DNA from 2 places in the Pedobacter roseus genome. Region 1 is predicted to be linked to the other one. Evidence: riboswitches for the same ligand, from Rfam matches in the RefSeq annotation. Region 1 holds a riboswitch; the other holds the start of a gene.

Region 1 (12,628 bases):
GTTAATGCTGGAGAAACTTTTTACCAGTGAATAATTATTAGCGTATACAATTTTAGCACCATTGCTCTGTAACAGGTAAACGTAATCGCCTTTTTTCCACATATCGCCGGTATTCACCGCACCAACTGAAGTCAGTTTATTTTGCACGGCCAATGTATTCAGATCAATCTGGTAAACGCCGTCATTTGCACTTACCAATCCCCTGTTTCCATCAACCTGTATCATACTTCTCCAGTTGCTGGCCTCCTGTACGTATCTTGCCTCTTCTTTTAAGCTGTATTCGTTTATTTTCACAATCGGGCCGTTTACTTTGGACATGAGATATATGCTACCGTTAATTATTGAGGCAAACTGCAACGTACTCGTTTTAGCCGCATTTGACAATATCTTACCCGGGTTTTCCTTTTCATAAGCCCTGATATTAAGGGTATCTTCACCATAACGGTAAAAACTCACTGTACCAGCATTTTGTCCATAAGAGCCCTCTCCAATTACAAAAAAGCCATTTTCGTATTTACCTGTAACCGGATCTATCTGCAGGTTTTCTACACTGTCCTTTTTACAACCGTATAATCCGGTAGTTAAAACTAATGCCCCTATCAGTAATTGTTTAAAGTTTAATTGTTTCATTATAATATATTGTGTTATTTATTTTTTTAAAAGTTTAAGATCAACCGCGCCACCAAATTCTGTAGAGATTTCGCCCAAATAGCGCGACCGTTCATTATCATTATCAGGGCTAAAAGGATTCCCATTATTATTCTGTGCAGTGTATACCTTTACAAAATCGATAGCAGTGAGATTAACTTTTTCACCGGCGGCATTTACTGCCCAATCAATGTCGAAGGAGTTATATCCTCTTCCCAACGACTCCTGCAAAGCGATGTAATCACTTGATCCATTATCGGAGTAGCCAAAAGCAAAAGGTTTATTGGTGATGATCTCACCAGAGGTAAGTGTGTTTTTAAGCAAAGTTCCGGTAAAAGAAATTTCATTAGCGGTTGCCCATGAAGGAAAATAATCCTGTGCATGGAATTGATTTCTCAACACCAATCCTTCTTTCCCCTGGTTGTCTGTCCAGCGGATATCATCAGTTATTTTTGCGGGTTTGTAATAGGTAATTTTATAATTCTTGATGGTAGTTGAGGCATTGTATTCACTTCCGGCGAGTTCATACCAAATATCATCAGGTAATCCATTTTTGTTTACATCCTGCATTACAGACACAATTCCCGGTTCGGAAAACTCCATATCCACACCAATTAACGGATTACCGTAAATGCCAAGATCGGCTCCGGCTGCATTGGTAACGCTATGATCGAAACCGAATACGATAAAACCTCCATAGGCACCAAGTGAAACCAGACCATTACCAGCACTACCAATTAATATATCGGTTTTAACAAGATCGTTGGTAAACTGACCTGGCGCCTGTTTAAATTCGTATATTTTGTTTAAATAAGGAGATTGTGTAGCAACGGGCTTTTCTCCTCCGCCATCTTTTTCAACTGCACTTTCTTTTTTACACGAAAAAAGCATAGCTGACAATATTGCCAAGGTTATTATAGGTTTTGTTTTCATATTAAGATAATTGAATTAGATAAGAGCGTTAATTCATTATAATCTTTTTCCTAGAAAGCTATTTGATGCCTAAATCCACAGCACCTTTTACTTCGGTAGATATTTCTCCAAGAAGTGTATTCCCTTTTTCCCTTTGTCCGGTATATACTTTCACGAAATCAATGGTATTTAAAGCTATTTTCTTTCCGTTTTTATCAAGGGCCCAATCTAAATCGAAGCTATTATATCTTTTAGTGGCATAATCATCATCTATCGACCAACTATCGGTATAACCCCATGGAAAAGCATTATTAATAAAAATACTTCCGTTTTTACCCCATGTAGAGGTCAGTAAGGTTCCTTTTAATGTTAATTTTTCCTGATCAGGCGCAAATTCAGGGTAGAAATTATGCTTGTGAAAATTGTTTACATCGTAGGTACCGCTATTTCCCTGATTATCCGTCCAGCTTACATTGGCAAAACCTTTTGGGTTGGTATAAGTGATTTCATAATTTTTAATGGTTAATGGATTGTTGTATTCGCTACCAGCCAGTTCATACCATTCATCATCAGGTTTTCCATTTCCATTAACATCCTGACTTACCATTACAATTCCCGGCTCAGCCCATGGTGTTGTACCACCAATCGGATTACCGTAAATAGCCAGATCTGCGCCTGTATTATTCACTACAGAATGATCGAAGCCAAAAATAATATAACCACCAAAGCCTCCTAAACTGATGAGACCGGTTTTGCTTACATCACCTATAATTTTTTGTGCACCAACCAGGCTGCCCAAACTCTCATTAATAAACTGGCCAGGTGCTGGCAAATATTCGAAAACAGCGGTGATATATTTGGTGCTATTGGGTGTAATTTCTACAACCGGAACCGGAACAGTTACTGTGTATTTGTGAGCAAACGAACCGGTGTTGTTACTTGCGGTATACTCAATAACATAAGTGCCGGCTTTACTTGGCGTAAAATCGTAATTATAGACACTGCTTACCACTTTACCATCCAACTTCCATTGGTGATTAAATCCAATGCCATTGTTAGTTCCTGCAGCAAAAGCGATTTTGGTATTTACTTTTGAAGTCATGGTTTCTACTTTGATGGTGAGGTTAACATCTGGTGCAACTTCAGTGTCTTTTTTACAACTGTAAATCAGGGTTGCAATACCGAGCATTACTATTAGATAAGTTTTTTTCATGTGTTATTGATTATATATTTTTTGGATGCTTTTTATTATTCGTATTTATAATTGTAATTGAATACGGCATGTTGCGGCAGCCCCGACGTTTTAAAGCTGAACTTTACTTTTCCATCTGTTCCAAAGCAATATGTAAGGCCTTCGCTGTTATTATAGTTATTGGCATCGGCAACCACTACCTCTTTGCTGAATGGATTAATGGTGATTCCGTAAATGGTATTGATAACCTGCCCATCAGTAATCAAACTTGCACCTAAGGCGCCACTAGTGGTATTAAGGGCTTTAATATCGGGGCTACTGTAAATATCTTTAGATAGATAAGCTGTTGATCCATTGATGGCAATAGCACCCAGATCATAGCTGTAGGATGCAATTTTGGTATCCGTAGCGCTGCTGATCCTATCCAGTGATGGATTGTTATTAATGATATAATCATTCCAGCATACCACGAACAAATCACCATTATCAGCCGCTTGTATCCTTACGGGATTATTGTTTACGGCAATATCTTTTGTTTTGGTAAAGGTTGCTAAATCGATTACTGATACCTTGTTTTTTGCTCCGTTCTGGTAATAAGGATGTGACGAATTGCATACATATAACTTGCCGTTAGCTACTGCCAGTTGTTCAAGTCCTTCAGATAGGGTAATTTCACCATCAATAGCCATTGATGCAGTATCGATACGGCTCACTTTTCCATCATATCTCGAAACGTAAGCTTTGTCTTTATAAAAAGCTACAAACCTTGGGACATAACCATCCGTTGCAGAATTAAATGGAATCCTTTTTAGTGATTTACAGGATTTGATATCAATAATATCCAAAAACGATTGTTTTGTACCCTGAATACCTGCTACGACGCAATACATTTTGCTTCCATATTGCTCTAAATCGTTTGCAGTTTCTCCTAATGATACACCATTTACCTGTTTGTAATAATCGGCAACTGCAGTTTTGGTTGCTACATCATAATAAGAAATGGCACTGTTATTATTCCCCATCAATCCTTCGCAAAGCATATAAATGCCTTTGGTTTCAGAGATTACAGGAACTTTTACTGCTGATGTTTTCGGTTTCTCAGGTTCTTCAACATCTTCCTTCTTGCATGAAGCAAGCAGTATAACCGCTGTAGTAATAAGGATTAAACCTGTTTTGGTGTAAAAATTTCTCATGGTATATATTTAGTTTATAAATGCAATGTGGGCTGGTATATCGCCAGTGGTAACCGACCATTTCAAGCGGCCTTCCGGACTGTAACAGTGTAATTTTCCGGGTGTAACATAATCTTTAGCATCGGTTACGTATACATCTTTACTGGTAGGGTTAACGGCAATTCCGTAAGGGATTTTAATGTCCTTGTCAGTACCGTCTGTAATGAATTTGCGCTCCATTATCGTTTCGTCCTTTACGTTGATCATGTTATAGCTAATTTTATTTTTACCCTCTATGTAGTTCCATTCTGTGCTATAGATATAGGCGTAATCATCATCAATAACCAGATTACCAGCGGCAATATTGAATACTTTTTTAATCTGATCGGTTTGCGTATCAATTACAAAAAGCTTTGAAGTGATGGTATAATAATCACCACGTGAGGTCACGTACAAATCGCCATAACGATCAGCTTTAATGCGATGCAGGTTAATGGCAACCTCAATGCGTTTAATTTCTTTAAGACTGGGTAGATCGATTACTGATACGGTATGCTCATAATCCGGCGGACTATAACCACCAGAATTGGCTACATATAATTTAGTGCCGATAATGGCCATTTCTTCCGGCTGTCTGCCTACCTCAACAGTACGGTTTATGATGAGCGCCGCCGTGTCTATCTCTGCCACAATACCATTCGGTGCCTTTGGATCGCCAACTTTACCTAAATAAGCACTTACATAAGCTTTGCCATTACTGAAAGTGATGTAACGGCAATTGGTGATATTGATTTGTCCGATTTTCTTTCCGGTTTTCACATTCAACACCTCAACTTTATTCGATACGTTAACCACTACATAAAGCTTGTTTCCATAACGTCCAATATCATTTCCCACATCGCCCAAACCTTTGGTTACCTCTGGGTTTACCTGATTGTACAAGTTGCGGGTATAAATGCCATTTACAAGGTCCATATAATCTAAAGAGGCCTTGTTCATATTCATATTGCCTTCATTAACCAGGTAAAAACCTTTAATAGCAGAAGTTGGCTCTGGTTCTACCCTGCTAATTTCTGAAGGCAAAGGCTGGGGATCTTTTCTACAGGCGCCAATAATCAGCAGTAGCAATATGTATATCGTAGATTTTAAAGGCCTCATAGCTTATAATTTAGGGTTAGCCTGTAATTTCTACCCGGCATAGGGAAATTTGGAATAAGGTCGTAGTATTGGTTAAGCAGGTTATTTACTTCACCATTGATATTGATACTTCCTTTTTTTAGTTTAAACTCATAACCAATGGCTGCATCATGGGTATACCAGGGCTCCATGTAATTATAAATGTTGTTTGCCCTTTGATTATATCGGAAACCTGTGTAAATAAAACCATAGTTTGCATGCCAGTTTTGGTAATCCAGGCGTGCTAAAAATGAACCACTGTTTTCGGGGATATAAGGAATCTGATCCTGATAAGTTTCTTCCAGTTTTGAAATTACATCGACTGCCTTTTGATAGGTGTAATTCAGTCCAATATTAACCAGTAGATCAGCAAAAGGCTCAAATGCGGTTTTGGTATTAATTTCTAAACCATGAATATCGACCAAACCGATATTGTACATAATCCAGCGGTACAGGTTTGCCCCCGGTTGTGCCACAATTTTATCTTTTACCCGATTGTAATAAACATCAGATTGGATATCGATAAACTTTAATTTATGGTTTTTAAAGTTTTTGAAATAAGTTATACCAACATCATATTGTTTAGTGTACTCAGGGTTTAAAAGTGTATTACCAATAAAAGTATAATACAGATCATTAAAAGTAGGCATCCTGAAAATGTCTTTATAAAATGCCCTGATCCTGATGTCCCGATCCTTTAACAACTTCCACGACAGCATTACCGTTGGACTAAAAACCTGCTTGTTACCCGCTGAAGAATATAATTTTACCTGATCCATTACAGTGGTGCTCAATAGATTTGCCTGGATGGTGAGCTGTTCTAGTGTTAGCGATGAACTTATCACATTTAAAAAGGTATTCCTGCCTGGGTAAGGAAAACGATAAATATTGGCATCCAATGTTTGATAGGTATAATCAGATGCATAAGCCACTTCCCAAACCGAATTGATTTTATATTTTCCAGAAACAGATAAGTATGCTTCCTGCTCTTTAAAGCGGTTATCTAAAAAGCCTGTGGTGGTTACATAATCGGGGTCTAAATAACGCTGATAAACATAAGCGTATTTTCCATTTACGAGAATGCTGAATTTATCGGATAGGTTTTTCTCTACACTCCCCTGGATAAAGAAATCGCGGTCCCATATTCTTTGCGTAAAATCGAACCTGTTGGCCACAATTGCACCTGGTAATCCCCTGTCTGATAAAAAAGAATAAGCTTGAGCGTGCCATTTTCCATTTTTAAATTTGCCAAACAATGCAGCCTGTAAGCGAAAACGTTCTACATCGCCATTATTTCTTACCGCAGTGGTATCAAAAACACCATTGGTATACCTGAATTTATATTTCCCATCGGCATGTATATATTCGGTACTGATACTGGCATTTAAATTCTGGTTAATTTTATAGCGATAAATTAAGGAAGGATTGATCAATCCAAACGATCCGCTTTTTAAACCCAGCTCAAATTGCTGTTGCTGGTTTCCTTCTAAATCAGGTTCTTTGGTTTTTAAATAAATGCTGCTTGCCGAAGCATAACCCTTAGCCGGAATAAGTAATTCTGGCTTTTGCCCGCTATATAAAGCAATTTCCTGGAGATTGCTAAGCGAGAATTTCCCTAAATCTACCTGCCCGTTCTGTGCATTGCCAATCTGGATGCCGTCTAAAAAAACTGAGGTATGGTTGGTGCCCAGGCTTCGAACATTTACGGTTTTTAAACCACCTATCCCACCGTAATCTTTCAATTGTACACCCGAAAAGTAACGGATGGCATCAGCCACTGATAAACTATTGATTCTTTTCAGATCTTCGCCAGATAAGATCTGAAGCGGTGTTGGTGATTTGCTTTGCTCGGTTAAACGGTACTCCCTGATCTGAACCTCTTTCAGCTGCGTTGCTTTTTTGGTACTGTCAGTTTGCGCATAGGTATTTAAAGGCAATAAAAATCCTGTCCACAAAATGGAAGAAAATAGAAAAAACCGCATTGTGCCCGCATAGGCAGAATGTTTTTGTGTCATTTTGATTGTGAGTTTAACCCACAGCCAACAGATGGAAAAGAAATGAAATACGGTTACGTAAGTACATCACCCCTTAGCTTCAATCCCCGAAAGCTATGAAATATAATGCTAAGGCAGGTCTTCTGACTTACTCCCGGGTTTCCGGCCTTCCCATCCCGACAAGTCGGAACAGTGGCAGATTGATTGGAAATCCGTTAAGGAGCTTACAGCTGCGGGACAGTTACAGATTTACACTGTATTCCCTTTTAATTCCGGGTGTAAAGCCGGAAACCAAAAGCGCTGCAAAGGTAGCAAAATTAAACAACATGTAAAATGGATGATGGAAACCGCTCTTTTTAACAGAAAAAGCTAAATTAGGATTCAAATTTCCCCCCATGAAAAGGATTTTAATTATTGCATTTTCTTTGATCAGCTTATCTGTTATGGCACAAAAAACCGATACCGTTTTCCTAAAGAAATTGATGGAGAGTAAACCCGAACTTTTTTCGGCTGTGCTCAATCACCCAGAACATAATCAAATACAGATTCTCTATACCCAAATAAAGCGTGACGCGAAGAATAAACCCACATTTAAAACTTTTAGCTACCATTTAAATCCGCATCATTATTTTTATCCTGCCAGTACGGTTAAACTTGCGGCCGTAATTTTTGCCCTCGAGAAAGTAAATAAGTTAAAAAATACTGGTTTAACCGCTAAAAGCACTATGATTACGGATAGTGCGTATAAAGGGCAAACCAAAGTTTTAAAAGATACCAGTGCTAAAAATGGTTTACCTTCTATTGAGCATTATGTTAAAAAAATTTTGCTTACCAGCGATAATGATGCCTTTAACCGTTTATTTGAATTTATTGGCCGTGCCGAAATTAACGAAAAATTAAAAGCAAACGGCCTAAACGATAGCCGGATTTTGAACCGTTTGGCTATTGGCGATGCAGGCGAATCAGCCAAACATACCAATCCAAATAAATTTTATAACGGAGACCAACTGGTGTATAATCAACCGGCACAATATGATCCAAAAGATTATGAACTGCAATTAACCAACCTGATAATGGGTAAAGGCTATTTAGACAGTGCCGATAAACTGGTGAATAGGCCATTTAGTTTGGCAGGAAAAAATGCCTTTGCCATCAACGATCAGCAAAAACTGATGCAGAAACTAATCTTTCCGGAAGCTTTTTCAGCTGATGAACGGTTTAGCCTGACTGCAGAAGATTATAAGCTGATTTACACCTACATGAGCAAATACCCAACGGAAAGTAATTTTCCAAAATATGATCCGAAAGAATTTTGGCCTACCTATGCAAAAATGCTTTATTACGGACGCGAACTGGTAACGCCAGATCCAAACATCAGGATTTTTAATAAATATGGCGACAGTTACGGTTTCATTATCGACAATTCTTATTTCGTTGATTTTAAAAATGGAGTTGAATATTTTCTGACTGCCGTTATTCAAAGTAACGAAGATGGAATTTTCAATGATAATAAATACGAATATGATACGGTTTGCTTCCCTTTTATGAAAAATCTTGGTCAAAGCATTTACAATCTTGAATTAAAAAGAACCAAAAAGCATAAACCAGATCTGAGTAAATTCAAAATGGATTACAATCACTAAAACCTTTCGCTTAATTGATGGTTTATAGCCTATAAATTGTATAAAAAACTATACATTAATTAAAAAATAATATATTCGCATTTCAAATAGAAGAATACATCTCTAATGGCTAAACTATTAATAATTGACGATGAGCGTGCGATAAGGAGTACTTTGCGCGAAATTCTGGAATACGAAAATTACGATGTGGAAGATACCGATAACGGTATCGACGGACTCGAAATGATCAAAAAAGGAAATTTCGATCTGGTTCTTTGTGATATCAAGATGAATAAGATGGACGGTATGGAAGTGCTCGAACAGGCACAACTTATCAAGCCAGATCTGCCTTTTATTATGATATCCGGACATGGAACCGTTGAAACGGCCATCGAAGCCAGTAAAAAAGGAGCTTTCGATTTCATCTCGAAACCACCTGATTTAAACCGTTTACTGATTACCGTTCGAAATGGTTTAGACCGTGGAACCTTAGTTACCGAAACCAAGGTTTTAAAGCGTAAAGCAAGCAAAACCCGTGAAATTTTAGGCGAATCGGAAAGTATTTCCAAAATCAAGGAAACCATCGAGCGTGTTGCCCCTACTGAAGCCCGTGTACTGATTACCGGCGCAAATGGTAGCGGTAAAGAACTGGTAGCCCGTTGGTTACACGAAAAATCAAACCGTGCAGATAGTCCCTTAATTGAAGTAAACTGTGCTGCAATTCCATCTGAACTGATTGAAAGTGAGCTGTTTGGTCACGAAAAAGGTTCATTTACCTCGGCTGTTAAACAGCGTATTGGTAAGTTTGAACTCGCCAATGGCGGCACTTTATTTCTGGATGAGATTGGCGACATGAGTTTATCAGCCCAGGCAAAAGTTCTTCGTGCCTTACAGGAACATAAAATTTCGCGTGTTGGTGGTGAAAAGGAAATTGAAGTAAATGTGCGTGTTTTAGCGGCGACGAATAAAGATTTATTAAAGGAAATTGAAGATGGTAATTTCCGTATGGACTTATACCACCGATTAAATGTAATTAATATCCATGTTCCACATTTAACAGAACGTACGGATGATATTCCTGTAATTGCACAAAACTTTTTAGAGAGTATCTGCAGCGATTATGGAATGCCGGTTAAGAAAATAAATGATGGCGGAATGGCTGCATTACAGGCTTTACCATGGACTGGTAACGTACGTGAGCTGCACAATATGATTGAGCGATTGATCATTCTAAGCGACAGGGTAATTACGGAAAATGATGTTCGTGCATTTGCTAACCCAGGTGGCGGAACAAATATAGGTGCGGCAACCAGTGCACAGATTGCCGGAGCAGGCGGTTCGGCATTAACCTCATCTTTCGATTCATTTAACAATTTCCAGGATTATAAAGACCACGCAGAGCGTGAATTTATCAAATTTAAACTGGAAAAAAACAATTGGAACGTATCAAAAACTGCTGATGAGATTGATATTCAAAGAAGTCACTTATACAGTAAAATAGAGAAATTCGGCTTAAAGAGAGCTGAATAAGTTGAAAAGTTTGAGGGTTGGAATGTTTGAAGGTTCTCCGGACAATATTCCAACCTTTTAGTTGAAATGTTTTAAAGTTTGAAGGTTGCAAGGGTTTCCGAGCTTGATTAAACGTTATAACAGCACATTTCAACTTTACAACATTGAACATTCTAACCCTTCTTATCCCATATAATCATTCTGCCTCATCAGCAATGCCCTGTATTTATTAAAGATTGCCGTTTTTGAAACAAAACCTAAATATTGGTTCTGTGCGGTAAGCACTGGTAAAATCCATACATTATCCTGTTCCATTTTCTCCAATACCATTTTAAGCTCATCACTTTCTGTAATCGTATTCGGTGCAGGCTGAACCAAATGAGAAGCCATTAAATTTCCTTTATCAGGATGGTTGATCATCTCATTAAATAACTCTTCGATATAAATAATACCTTTAAAATCACCTAATTCGTCTGTAACCGCACAGATATTTTTATGCGATTGCAAAATTTCATTCATCTTAACCGAAATCAGGTCATTCATCTGTAACTGAGGATAACTTTTCTCGATCAGGTATTTCAGTTTCATCTGGTTTAAAACCGTTGTATCCTTATCCTCGTGCGATAGTAATTCTCCTTTATCGGCAAGTGCTTTGGTATAAATGGAATGTTTTTGTGAACTGCGGTTAATAGCATAAGAAATTGCAGTGGTAATCATCAATGGCACCATTAAAATATATCCTCCGGTAATTTCGGCAATCAGAAAAATACCCGTTAAAGGGGCATGCATAATGGAACCTAAAGCAGCAGCCATACCAGCTACAATAAAATTAGAAACGTTTAATTGTGCTATACCCGAAAGGTTCACCACATAAGCAAAGATAAACCCGATTAAGCCACCCATAATTAAACTGGGCGCAAATGTACCTCCATTACCACCGGCACCTAAAGTAACCAGGGTAGCAATGGATTTCATAAAAATGGTAACTACCGTAAACAGCACAACTACGGCAGAAATTGAGCTATAATCGGCAAAAATACTATTATTGATCACCGTATGATAATCACCTTTAAGCAAGCCTTTTATCGTGATATACCCTTCGCCATACAATGTAGGAAATAGAAAAACCAATGCACCAAGCATTAAACCGCCTACAATTACTTTGGTGTAAGGATGTTTAATTTTATAGAACAATCCTTTTACTGCATAATTGGCTTTGGTAAAATAGATAGAGAATAAACCAATAAAACAGGCTAGAATAACATAGTAAAATAGGGCATTAACCTTCCACCCTTCAGTAACCAAAAAGAAAAGCTGTTGGGTATAAAATAACCTTGCCACTACTGCTGCCGTTGCCGCTGATAACAGAAGCGGAATAAATGCTGGAATGGTAAATTCAGGCAATAGAATTTCGATGGCAAAAACAATCCCCGCTACCGGGCTATTAAAAGCCCCCGCAATACCGGCTGCTGCACCACAGGCTACCAACATGGTAATTTCGCGGTATGATAAGCCCAATACACGGCCAAGATTGGAGCCAATAGCTGAGCCACTGGTTACAATTGGTGCCTCTAAACCTGTCGAGCCACCAAAACCAACGGTAACCGCTGCGGTTATAATCTGCGAATAAATGTTATGAGCTTCTACCTTACTCGATTTTTTTGAAATGGCATAAAGTAGCGGTGTTAAACCAGTTTCGAACTTAGTTTTACGGATAAAGTATTTAATGTACAAAACAGTTAAAAAGATACCAATCATTGGAAAAATGAAATACAGGTAGTATTTATATTTCCAATGCCAATCAGACTGAAGAAATTCTTCGATGTGATGGGTTAAACTTTTTAAAGCAGCGGCAGCCAATCCGGCTAAAACCCCGACAATTACAGCAAGGATAACTAAGAAATTACGGTTTGATATTTTAGATTTTCGGTACTGGTTAATCTTATCAAGGTAATTTACAAATCTGATGTACATTCTATTGTTTTTTAAATAGAGGGCGATGCCCAAAAGTAACAAAAACAAAGGGAGAAGCCAATTTAAAGGCTTCTTTTATGCATCAAATTTGTCCAATAATTTAATTAATGTTGCAAAATCCTTTGGGTATGGCGCATCGATCACAATATCCTGATCGTTGAGTCCTTTAAAAACCAAATGGCGGGCATGTAAAGCAAAACGTTTCATTATTGGTTGCTCCTCTTCACCCTTGGTTAATTTATAACCTCTTTTAATCGAGGAAAGAAAAACCGGTTTACCTTTATACATATCATCGCCCACAATAGCCGCCCTTTGTGTAGCCAGGTGAATACGGATCTGGTGCATTCTACCGGTAATCGGCTTACACTCCACCAAAGTATAGTGTTTATAGTATTTTAAAGAGTTAAATATCGTTTCTGCCCGTTTACC
Region 2 (12,628 bases), 2.8 Mb from region 1:
TATATGATGAGTAAAAAGCTTTGACAACTTTCTGATTAGAAAGTTGTCAAAGTAAGGGCTTGCTTCAGAGAAAACTGTCGTCTCTCTGGGGTAACAATTGAGGCAATTAATTTGCCTGAAGATCTGCTGATAGTACTTCTTCCGTTTTACGCATCTCTTTTGCCGCTTCAACCATTTCGATCAATGCTTTTTTGGTTTCGTCCCATCCGCGGGTTTTTAAGCCACAATCAGGGTTTACCCACAGTTGCGCTGAAGGAATAACGGATTTTGCTTTTTTCAATAATTGAACCATTTCTTCCCGCCTCGGAACCCTTGGGGAGTGGATATCGTATACACCCGGACCAATTTCGTTTGGATATTTAAAATCGGCAAAAGCGTCTAATAGTTCCATCTGCGAACGTGAAGTTTCAATCGTGATCACGTCAGCGTCCATATCGGCAATGTTCTGGATGATATCGTTAAATTCAGAATAACACATGTGCGTATGAATCTGTGTATCGTCTTTTACGCCACTAGCCGAAATTTTAAAGGCTTTAACCGCCCAGTTCAGGTAATTTTGCCAATCTGCCTTGCGCAAAGGTAAACCCTCTCTAATGGCGGGTTCATCAATCTGAATGATTTTAATACCTGCATTCTCCAGGTCGCAAACTTCATCTCGGATGGCTAAAGCAATTTGTGTACAGGTTTCTGATCGTGGCTGATCATTACGTACAAACGACCATTGTAAAATGGTAACCGGACCAGTTAACATACCTTTCATGTATTTCGAAGTAAGCGATTGCGCATAAGCGGTCCACTTCACTGTCATAGGTTCTGGTCGCGAAACATCACCAAAAATGATTGGTGGTTTTACACAGCGCGAGCCATAGCTTTGTACCCATCCGTTTTTAGAGAAAGCGAAACCATCTAATTGCTCACCGAAGTATTCAACCATGTCGTTACGTTCAAATTCCCCATGTACGAGTACATCCAGGTCGATTTCTTCCTGCCATCTTACTGCTTTTTCGGTTTCCAGCTCAATTAGATTATCATATTCTTCAACAGTAAAAGTTGCGTTTTTAAGCTTGGCCCGCCAGCTTCTTACTTCTGCTGTTTGAGGGAAAGATCCGATGGTGGTGGTAGCATAAATGGGTAGATTAAGCTCCTGTTGTTTGATTTTTCTTGCCGAAAATGGACTCAGACGTTCGACATCCTGCTCTTTTAAGGCCGAAACACGTTCTTTTACTGCCGGATTATGGATGATCTTTGAAACTTTACGGTTAGCGATTGCAATTTTGTTTTCCTCCAGCTTTTGCAGGGTAGATGCAGGGCTTTCGTTCGTAATGAGTTTTTTTAAGGTAGCCAGCTCAGCAATTTTTTGCTTTGCATAGGCCAGCCATTGTTTAATTTCTGCCGATAAATTTTTTTCGTTGGTTTCATTGTCCAGATCAACCGGTGAGTGGATTAATGAACAGGATGGTGCAATCCATACTTTATCTAAGCCTCTTTTTTCAACCGCCTGATTAATGATAGAAACAGATTTTTCAAAATCATTCTTCCAGATGTTCCTTCCGTCTACCAAACCTAAAGAAAGGGTGGTATCCTCTTTTAACAAAGCTAAAACGTTGTTTAACTGATCTTCAGCACGTACCAGATCGATATGTAAAACATTTACCGGCAATGAAGTAGTTAAGGCAAGATTGTTACCTAAACCCTCGAAATAAGTTGCTAAAACGATCTTTAACCTTGGGAAAGCTTTTCTAATTTCCTTATAAACATATTCGTAAGCTTTTTTGTCTTTTTCGGTTAAATCTAAAGTCAAAAATGGTTCATCAAACTGTACATGTTCTACATTCAAAGCATCTAAACGAGATAAAATCTCGATATAAACCGGAAGCAGGTTTTTGATCAGGTCTATTTTTTCAAATCCGGCTTCTTTTTCCTTGCCCAATAAAAGATAGGAAACCGGGCCGATTAGAACCGGTTTGGTGGTAATACCCAATTGTTTGGCCTCGTAAAACTCATCGATGATTTTAGTTGAGAAAAGTTTAAAAGGCTGGTCTTTGTAAAACTCTGGCACAATGTAGTGGTAATTGGTATCGAACCATTTGGTCATTTCCATCGCTACTACATCCAATCCTTCTTTTTGGTAACCTCTTGCCATGGCGAAATAAAGATCAAGTTCTTCATTCCCTTTTTTCAGGATTACCTCGTTATACCTTTTCGGGATTGCCCCAAAAGTTAAGGAATGATCGAGTACATGATCGTAAAAAGAAAAATCGTTTGATGGAATCACATCAATGCCTGCTTCTTTTTGAAGTTTCCAATTTTCGTGGCGAATGTTTTTGCCCACCTGAAGTACATTTTTGTACCCAGTTTTATCTGCCCAGTAATTTTCGCAGATTTTCTTTAATTCCCTTTGACTACCTATTCGCGGGTAGCCCAGATTTTGCGTTAGCATCTCTTTTAAAGATTAAGTAAATAAATCGTTTAAAAGCTCAAAACCGTATTTTTTAATAATTTCTGTTCAAAATAAAAAGGAAAGGTTATGGCACAGCCTGCCCACTTATCAGCAAAAAAGCTTAAAGCAAGCATATAAAATTTTAATTTTATTGTGTGCAATCAGACCTGACCAATTACTTTATAACGCGAAAGTACCGTCAATTCAATATAGGCAGGTCTCCTGACTTATTCCCGATCTTATCGCCTTCCCATCCCGGTAAAACGGCACAGTGGCATGAATGATAAGACCGTTGTCTTTTTACTAAAAGACAGAATTTACAGTTGCGCGACAGCTCGTGATTTGCACACGATTCCCTATTAATCCCGGGTATAATTCCGGGAACCTGTATCGGTTGATGAAAAATAAAGTTAAGAACTTACATCAGTACAAATGTATGGATTAGGATTTAAAGATTAAGGTATTTTTGTAAGCGTTGATTTTACCACCTCTCATCAGTTAGAGACTATGTGGACATATATAGTAAATATTTTTTCGCTCTATGCCGCGGAGGCATGGTACTTTGGAGCGCCAAAGTACCCAAAGCGCTTTGTCAATCCAACAAGGAGCCTCCACACGACCTCTCCCTCATCAAAAACAACGGCACTTTGTTTTGTTCGTTGATGCTAATTGAATGTTTTTGCAAATCTGAACACAAAACCACTGCGTTAAGGTTTGATTGTGCTAAGGGGTTCTGTCCTGCATCTGTTTTTTTGATTTCCCGCTCTTGGGATTGACGACGTTCTTCGGTATAACCTGTTCGTTTTTTCAAAGCAAGCCAACATAGTGCCTTAAAAAATTTCAACGACGCGTTACATAATAAATTAGGTGAACGGGCATAAACACTTATATCTGTGTGCATCCTTTTTATCTGTGGTTAATAGTGTGCTCATGGAATCACTTGTAACAAATTTACAGCAAGCCGTTTTTGGTGCTGATTCTCTATTATATTTGGTTACCTAACTAAACACCCTTATTATGATAAAAAACTACTTTAAAGGGCTTTGCATTGCTTTTTTAATGGTAAACAGCTATGCAGTGCTGGCGCAGGAGGTACCAACGCCAAAATCTCATTTCGGTTTTGATATCGGCGACGATTATCAATTGGCCAATTATACCCAAACAGAAGCGTACTTTAAAAAGCTTGCAGCAACTTCTAACCGTGTTAAACTGGTTGATATCGGGAAAACCGAAGAAGGAAGAAGTCAATATATGCTGATTGTTTCTTCACCTGAAAACCTAAAGAAATTAGATCGTTATAAAGAAATTTCACAACAACTGGCCCATGCCGAAATTACGCCTGAGCAGGCCAAAGCATTGGCACAGGAAGGAAAAGCAGTAGTTTGGATAGATGGAGGCCTTCATGCAAACGAGGTAGTTGGTGCCCATCAATTGATCGAAACAGTATATGAATTTGCTTCCAGAACTGATGCTGAGACCTTACGTATTTTAGATAATGTAATCATCTTGTTTACACATGCCAACCCCGATGGGCAGGAATTGGTGAGCAATTGGTACATGAGGGATAAGGATCCAAAAAAACGAACAACCTCCGGACTGCCTGTTTTGTATGAGAAATATGCGGGACATGATAATAACCGCGACTTCTTTATGTTAAACCTTAAAGAAACACAAAATATCGGCCGTCAGCTTTTTGTAGAGTGGATCCCTCAGATTATGTATAACCACCATCAGGCTGGTCCTGCGGGAACAGTTGTTGCTGGTCCGCCTTATCGTGATCCTTTTAATTATGTTTTCGACCCTACGATATTAACCAGTTTAGATGCTGTGGGAGCGGCGATGCACAACAGGATGAATGTAGAAAACAAGCCTGGTTATACGCAGCGTGGCGGCTCGGTTTATTCTACCTGGTACAATGGTGGATTAAGAACTACAACCTATTTCCACAATATGGTTGGGCTTTTAACAGAAATTATCGGGAACCCTACCCCTTCTGAAATTCCATTGGTTCCGTCGCGTTTACTGCCAAGCGGTGATTCGCCAAATCCAATTACGCCTAGAAAATGGTATTTTAAAAACTCAATCGATTATTCAGTTTCTTTAAACTATGCGGTTTTAGGTTATGCACAGCGTTACCGCGACGAATTATTGTACAACATTTATCAAATGGGCAGAAATTCGATCGAAAGAGGCAAAAAAGATACATGGTCTTTCTCTCCAAAGAAAATTGAGGCCATTAATAATGCTGCAAAGGGCGAAAAAGGTGCCCCCATTGCTGGTGGAGATGCTGATTTTGGACCAAGGAGACAGATCAGTATGAAAGCTTTTGATACGGTAATGAAAGCTCCTGCAAACCGTGATCCACGGGGTTATATTTTATCTGCAGATCAGCCCGATTTTAACTCTGCCATTAAGTTTTTAAATGCATTGATCAGAACGGGAATTGTGGTACAAAAAGCAACCGCTTCATTTGCAGTTGCAGGTAAAAATTATCCTGCGGGAAGCTACGTGGTAAAAACTGATCAGGCTTTCCGTCCACATGTGTTGGATATGTTTGAGCCTCAGGATCATCCAAACGATTTTAAATACGAAGGAGGTGCGCCAATTCCACCTTATGATGCTGCCGGATGGACTTTGGCTTATTTAATGGATGTTAAATTCGACCGTATTCTGGACGACTTTTCAGGTCCCTTTGAAAAAAATCCTTATGGGGAACTTTTAAAACCAGAGAATAAACTGCCAAATGGATCAGAATATGTATTAAGTGCAGCACAAAATGATTCTTATTCCGCAGTTAATGATTTATTGAAAAACAAAGTTGAGGTTTACCGCTCTTCTGAAAATGGAGATTTTTATGTTTCATCGGCAGGAAAACCGGTATTGGAAAAAGCAAACATTAAACTAAAAACGGCTGCTGCCCCTAAAAATAAAATTAAAGTTTCGACAGCCAGAATTGCACTTTGGGATACCTACGGTGGTTCAATGGCCTCGGGTTGGGTGCGGTTTTTAATGGAACAGTATCATTACAACGCCACAGTAATCTATCCTCAGGATATTGATGCCGGAAACTTAAAATCTAAATACGATGTGATCATTTTTGTAGGTGGTGCAGTTCCATCGGTTCAGGGCGGCGCCAATGGAAACAGATCTTTCGGACCAAAGGCAGATGAAATTCCACAGGAATTTAGAAACCGTTTAGGCAGGATTAACGCTGATAAATCAATCCCTGAGTTAAAGAAATTCTTAGAGGCTGGTGGCAATATTGTAACCATTGGCAGCAGTACCAACCTGGCTTATCACTTAAATCTTCCGGTACGCAATGCGATGGTAGAAATTGTAAACGGAGAAGAAAAAAGGTTACCAGCTGAAAAATACTATGTTCCTGGAAGTGTGTTAAATGTTGGCGTAGATACCTCTTTACCCACCAATTGGGGAATGGAAAAGGAAGCCGATGTATATTTTGATAATAGTCCGGTTTTTAAACTCACTGGCGATGCCATTGCTTCCGGAAAGATTAAACCTTTAATGTGGTTCGAAACAGCTACGCCACTGCGCAGTGGCTGGGCCTGGGGGCAAGCCTATCTTCAAGATGGTGTAACGGCTTTTGAAGCAAAAGTTGGCAAAGGAAAACTGCTAGCATTCGGTCCGGAAATTGCTTTCAGGGCACAAACGCATGGTACTTTTAAGCTGATATTTAACCAGTTGTATAAATAATTATAATTGAGTTTTTGGTCATATTGAGCTTATCGAAATGCATAAATTGCATTTATGCTGTTTCTTCAGCAAACTACCATTGACAAATTTAATACAAAGGTCGTCATTTCGACTGAAGCGTAGCGAAATGGAGAAATCTTTTAACATAGTTCAAAGATTTCTCCACTGCGGTCGAAATGACGATATCTAGATATAAATTCTATTGAGACATGATAACCACTATCCTAAACGATAGTGGCTTTTTACTTTTGCCTTACTATAGCCAATTATAATCCGCTTAATTTTGTATTATGAAAGTAGAAATCTGGTCGGACGTAATGTGTCCGTTTTGCTATATCGGGAAAAGACATTTTGAGCAGGCAATTGAAAAATTGCCCTTCAAAAATGAAATTGAAATAGATTGGAAGAGTTTTCAGCTCAATCCGGAGTATCACAATACCAATAATGAAACAGTATACGATTACCTTTCGAGAAGTAAAGGAATGCCGGTTGAGCAAGCCAAACAGATGACAAAGCAGGTGGTTGATATGGCGGCGAATGCAGGCTTAAGCATCGATTTCGATACCAATATCCCTGCTAATACTTTTAACGCACACCGTTTAATCCATTTAGCTGCCAAACATAATCTTCAGGATTTAGCCGAAGAAAAATTATTTGAAGCCCATTTTGTTAATAGTAAAAATATTGGCGAAACGGATGTCTTAGTTGATCTTGCAGTTGAAATTGGCTTGGATAAGGATGAAGCTGTAGCAGTTTTAAATAGTGATCAATTTGCTGAAGCCGTGCGCTACGATATTTATGAAAGCCAGAATTTAGGCATCCGTGGCGTACCTTATTTTGTAATGGACCGCAAATATGGCGTTTCGGGCGCTCAGCCAGTTCAGGCTTTCACAGATGCGCTTACCCAAAGTTTTGCCGAGTGGAAAGAAACTCAGCCTAAACCACACTTACCTCATTAAATAAAAATAATGATGCGGTTTGTGATGAGAATGGTTGTGAGATATAGGTTTGTTTCCCGCAGATTATGCTGATTTTCGCAGATTTTTCTGCGAAAATCTTTTTGATCTGCGGGAGATAAGGATTCGTCTTGCTACATTTATTTCAGCATCTATTGAAAGAAATCAATGCACATTAGGTCCTTCGACTACGCTCAGGATGAAAGATTCTAAATACGGTCGTCATTCCCGCGCAGGCGGGAATCTTAATCAACCAGCTGTCCTAATAATGCATTACGATTCCCAATCAAGTTGGGAATGACGATTCGCCTATACCTGCACCATCACTTTTTACTCAGGATTACAATGGCCTGGAATAAATGCCCGCATTAACCTATCGGCTTAACTACCGATTTTGATTCTTCAACGGAGTTAATAAATACTCCAAACCATTCACCCGAATTTCGAACATAGTAGCCATTAAATCGCCCAATTTACCCTTTGGGAAACCCTTATCCTTATACCACAGCAAATAACTTTCAGGGATATTGCAGATCAGGTAACCTTTATACTTTCCATAAGGCATTTGCATTTTCACTAAATCGAGTAATAAGGTTGGGTCTAACATTTTTATTTTAAGGTAGTGCTGATAATTTGAAAAACATTAATTCAGTCAGTTCATTGACCGAATTAACGTTAATTGAGTCAGTCCGTTGACTGAATTAACGTTTTTAATCAATTAATTCTAAAGTTTCTATTGCTTCCTCAACGGTTTTTACATTGTCAAAAGCAATCCTTAAGGTATTTTTTATCTCTTTTAAATTACACATACGTGGGTGGTTCTGCGCAAAAGTTAAAATCTTGGTAAAGGTATTCGAATCGAAATATGCCGATTGTTTATCGCTTAAGAAATATCCTCGTAAACTGTTTTTCTTAAAGCTAATTTTCTCAAAACCTAATTTTTTGCCCAGCCATTGTAAACGCACCACGCTGAGCATGGTTTTTACCTGTGGAGGAACCGGTCCGAAACGATCGGCAAGGTGTTTTTCAAAAATGGCCAATTCGCCTTCGTTATCGAGTTTAGAGAGCTCGGTATATAAATTGTAACGCTCAGTAATATTGGTAATGTAAGCATCCGGAATATATAATTCCAGATCGGTATCTACCTGCGTAAAGCCCACAAACGGACGGGCTGGTTCGTTTTCGAAGAGCCCTTTAAACTCAGCCTCTTTTAACTCCTGAATGGCTTCGTCTAATATTTTATGATACATTTCAAAACCGATTTCGGCAATGAAACCACTTTGCTCTGCACCCAGTAAATTACCACTTCCACGGATATCTAAATCGCGCATGGCCACATTAAAACCACTGCCAAGATCAGAAAACTCTTCGATAGCGCTTAAACGCTTACGGGCTTCGGAGGTTAAAGTAGATAAAGGTGGTGAGAGTAAATAACAGAAAGCTTTTTTATTGCTTCGGCCAACCCTGCCACGCATCTGGTGCAGATCGCTTAAACCAAACATGTGCGCATGGTTAATGATGATGGTATTGGCGTTCGGAATATCTAAACCTGCTTCTATAATAGTTGTGGCTACTAAAACATCTTTTTCTCCATTGATGAAATCGAGCATTACATCTTCCAGTTGATCGCCGTCTAACTGCCCGTGCGCGATACCGATCCTTGCTTTTGGAACCAGTTTTTGAATCATTCCACCCAACTGCATCAGGTCGTTTACCCGGTTATGGATAAAAAATACCTGTCCGCCACGGTCTAATTCGAACTGAACAGCCTCCTGGATCAATTTATCATTAAAAACATGCAATTCGGTACTTACTGGTTGCCTATTTGGTGGCGGTGTGCTGATGATCGATAAATCCCTTGCCCCCATCAAAGAGAAATGCAATGTCCTCGGAATCGGTGTTGCGGTTAGTGTTAAGGTATCAACATTTACACGTACTGCTTTTAAACGCTCTTTTGCTGTAACGCCAAATTTTTGCTCTTCATCAATAATCATGATGCCGAGATCTTTAAACTTTACATCCTTGCTCAGTAAACGATGTGTTCCGATTAAAATATCAACTTTACCTGCTGCTGCTTCAGCCAAAGTATCTTTAATCTGTTTACTGGTTTTGAAGCGGTTAATGTAATCAACCGTAACCGGAAAATCTTTTAAACGTGAAGAAAAGGTTTTAAAATGCTGTAGGGCTAAAATGGTAGTCGGCACCAATATCGCTGCCTGTTTGCCCTCTGCTACCGCTTTAAATGCTGCGCGTACGGCGATCTCCGTTTTTCCGAAGCCTACATCACCGCAAACCAAACGGTCCATTGGATGTGGCGATTCCATGTCTTTTTTCACATCCTGAGTTGCCTTTAACTGATCGGGGGTATCTTCGTAAATAAAAGAAGCTTCCAGTTCAGTTTGTAAATAGCTATCCGGAGAAAATGCCGTTCCGGCCTGGGTTTTGCGCAAAGCGTAAAGCTTAATCAAATCCCGGGCGATATCTTTAACTTTTTTTTTAGTAGTTTTTTTTAGCTTGTCCCAGGCATCCGTACCCAGTTTATTCATTTTGGGTACACCGCTTTCCTTGCCGCTGTATTTGGCAATGCGGTTTAAGGAGTTGATGTTTACATAAAGCAGGTCGTTATCGGCATAAATTAAGCGGATCATTTCCTGAGTTTTGCCATTTACCTCAACCTTTTCGAGCCCTGCGTATTTGCCGATTCCGTGATCAATATGGGTAACATAATCGCCGGATTTAAGCTCCCTTAAATCTTTTAAAGTAATGGCCTGACTTTTCTGGTAGCCTTTTTTTAGCTTGTATTTATAATATCGGTCGAAAATCTGGTGATCGGTGTAAAATGCCGTCTGGATCTGCGGATCAACAAATCCCTCGCGCAGCATGCTATTGATTGGTGTAAACTTGGCCGTTTTATCAATATCCTCTAAAATGGCATATAAACGTTCGATCTGCTTTGGCGAATCGGTAAAAATAAAATTGATAATCCCCGCTTTTTCATTCTCCTTTAGGTTATGAATGAGCAGGTTGAAATCTTTATTGAAGGATGGCTGGGGTTTGGTTTCAAACTCGAAACGATTATCAGTTTTATAAAAAAACTGTTTGCCGAATTCTACTAATGGGAAATCCTGAAGGTGATCGCCCAATAATTTCTCGTCGCTAAAAGCAAACTTAGGGTCGATCCACTCTGGGTTTTGGGTTTTATCTGCCGCTGGCAAAGCTTTCCAAAGTTCGACAGCTTTTTTATATCCTGCTTTAACAATGTCTAAAGTAAACTCTACGTCTTTAAACCAAAGCTGGGTATCCTGATCAATGTAATCAAGAATACTGATATTGCTTTCCGTTAAAAACTTGGCCTGCACATTAGGTACAATGGTTAAAGATTTAACATCGGTCACCGAAAGCTGACTTTCGATCTCAAAACTTCTGATGCTTTCTACCTCATCGCCAAAAAATTCTATACGGAAAGGCAGGTCAGAGGAGAATGAAAATATATCTACAATACCACCGCGGATGGAAAACTGGCCGGGCTCGTAAACAAAATCCCTACGGTCGAAATCATAATCAATTAAAAACTCATTGATAAAATCGATACCCAACTTAGCTCCAAGACTGATTTCCAACGTGTTTTTTTCCAGCGCTGAGCGGTCAATCACCTTTTCGGCAATGGCTTCAGGGTAAGAAACTACAATTTTTCCGTATTCCGAATCGTGGTTCAGTTCGTTCAATACCTCCGCGCGGGCCAATACATTGGCTGTATCTACCTGGGTAAAATCGAAAGATTTGCGGTAAGAAGAAGGGAACAGTAAAACCTGTTTATCGAGCACACTTTCCAGGTCCGACTGGAAATAGGCAGCCTCTTCCCTGTCCGGCAAAACGAACATGATGGGTTTGTGTAATAGAAAATAAGAAGAAAGGGCAACAATAGCATCGGCTGAGCCCACCAATCCCTTTAATTGTATCTTTGGGTTTCTGGTTGCATTCAACGCTTTGGTAAATTGGGTTACCCTATCGTCGGTTTTGTATCTGTTTATTAAATCTCGAATGTTCAAGGCACAAAAATAAGCTTATCTTTTAATATTAACCCGCAATTTGTGTAAAGGTTTTTTTAACTATTTTTGGCTGGGTTGTGATATGGAAATCAGATTTGGGAAAAAACGAAAACTTATTCTTAGATGGTATCGTTCATTTGGTCGAAATATATTCCCCTTTCGTCGATTAAGGGCAAATCGGTGTAACAAAGGTAGTTCTATAGCCTCTAAATTGTATAAAAAGTGAAACAATGAAGTACATTAAAAGCTTTCCACTAGAACTTTTTTTCTGGTTAACAGCTTTAATATTACTGGCAACAGCGAATGGCCACGAGCATCATTTTACACTTTGTCCTTTAGCCAATTTGGGTTTTAAGGATTGGTGTCCGGGATGTGGTATAGGCAGGTCGATCAGTCATATTTTACATGGCGAGTTTACCGAAAGCTTTTCCGAACATTGGTTTGGGTTTCCGGCACTTTTAATCATCGTTTATAGAATTTATATATTGATAAAAAATAAAAAAAGATTTAAAATTTCAACCACTAATACATAGAAACCATGGATATATTTCAATCACCTCTAATGTCGTTACCAGGTATAACACCAGAGGAATACTCATATTTACAACAAGCAACAACCGGTTTAACTGAAGAGCAGTTGCGTAATTTCTTGATGGTTTACAGCAGTAAAAGGAAAAACCCGTCAGATATGTTGATTTTCTGCTTAATCGGACTGTTTGCTGTTCCAGGCTTGCAAAGGTTTATCATTGGCCAGATTGGCATGGGTATTTTATACCTTTTAACTGCTGGTTTATGTTTTATCGGATCGATTATCGATGTAGTAAACCACAAAACACTTGCTTTTGAGCACAACCAGAAAATGGTTTTCGAAAGCTTACAGATGGTAAGAATGGGTGGTTTTCAATAAACCGTTCATTTTAATAAGATTAATGTTTTTTGGAAAGCAAAGACAGAACAGCTTTTAATGTTCGTCCCGCCATACACGACAAGTCCGCACCTGATGAACAATCAGGCTTGCGGGCTTTCTGTTTCTGTCGGGTTTAGGCAACTTCTTTTCGTGCTAAAACCTTATGCCGCCTCTAACAGCAAGAAAACTCGTGTTTTGTGTAATTTGAATCCCTAATTTAATATAAGTACTGAGATCTGGAATAAAACGATATTTCACACCGAAGTCGAATTCTCCAAATGTTGAACTCTTGTTTCTTCCTATCTGATTTTTTAAAAAACTTTGACCAATCTTAAAATTAAAGAGCGGACTTAATTTTTTTCGACTTACCAAAAGTTCAGCATCTAAACTTGTTGTAAAACCTTTAGTACCGCTTAAATTGAGGTAACTGATACCTATACCGGCAAATAAAAATTTATTAAAGGCAATACCATTAACCAGATTAATTTCATTTCCATCTCGTTGTTTCACCAAAAAATCTCCAGGATAATTTTCTGTTCTTTCGTATCTTATTAATTGAGAG

The links. Region 1 has a riboswitch for cobalamin ahead of H9L23_RS10845 (TonB-dependent receptor). Riboswitches for the same ligand answer to the same signal wherever they lie in the genome.
Region 2: linked by a shared signal. The riboswitch ahead of metE (5-methyltetrahydropteroyltriglutamate--homocysteine S-methyltransferase) and the one ahead of H9L23_RS10845 (TonB-dependent receptor) in region 1 are both predicted to bind cobalamin.

Annotation. Positions count from the first base shown of each region.
Region 1 is NZ_CP060723.1:2,589,640-2,602,267, forward strand. It holds gene H9L23_RS10820 (DUF5074 domain-containing protein) at 1-630, opposite strand, end outside; gene H9L23_RS10825 (PKD domain-containing protein) at 649-1,581, opposite strand; gene H9L23_RS10830 (PKD domain-containing protein) at 1,640-2,773, opposite strand; gene H9L23_RS10835 (YncE family protein) at 2,809-3,945, opposite strand; gene H9L23_RS10840 (YncE family protein) at 3,955-5,082, opposite strand; gene H9L23_RS10845 (TonB-dependent receptor) at 5,079-7,115, opposite strand; cobalamin riboswitch at 7,211-7,406, opposite strand; gene H9L23_RS10850 (serine hydrolase) at 7,490-8,737, shown strand; gene H9L23_RS10855 (sigma-54-dependent transcriptional regulator) at 8,843-10,246, shown strand; gene H9L23_RS10860 (chloride channel protein) at 10,409-12,199, opposite strand; gene H9L23_RS10865 (RluA family pseudouridine synthase) at 12,275-12,628, opposite strand, start outside.
Region 2 is NZ_CP060723.1:5,353,281-5,365,908, reverse strand. It holds gene metE (5-methyltetrahydropteroyltriglutamate--homocysteine S-methyltransferase) at 107-2,440, opposite strand; cobalamin riboswitch at 2,636-2,844, opposite strand; gene H9L23_RS22090 (M14 family metallopeptidase) at 3,458-6,154, shown strand; gene H9L23_RS22085 (DsbA family oxidoreductase) at 6,445-7,113, shown strand; gene H9L23_RS22080 (DUF3820 family protein) at 7,496-7,717, opposite strand; gene mfd (transcription-repair coupling factor) at 7,821-11,159, opposite strand; gene H9L23_RS22070 (DUF2752 domain-containing protein) at 11,390-11,692, shown strand; gene H9L23_RS22065 (TM2 domain-containing protein) at 11,698-12,066, shown strand; gene H9L23_RS22060 (hypothetical protein) at 12,220-12,628, opposite strand, start outside.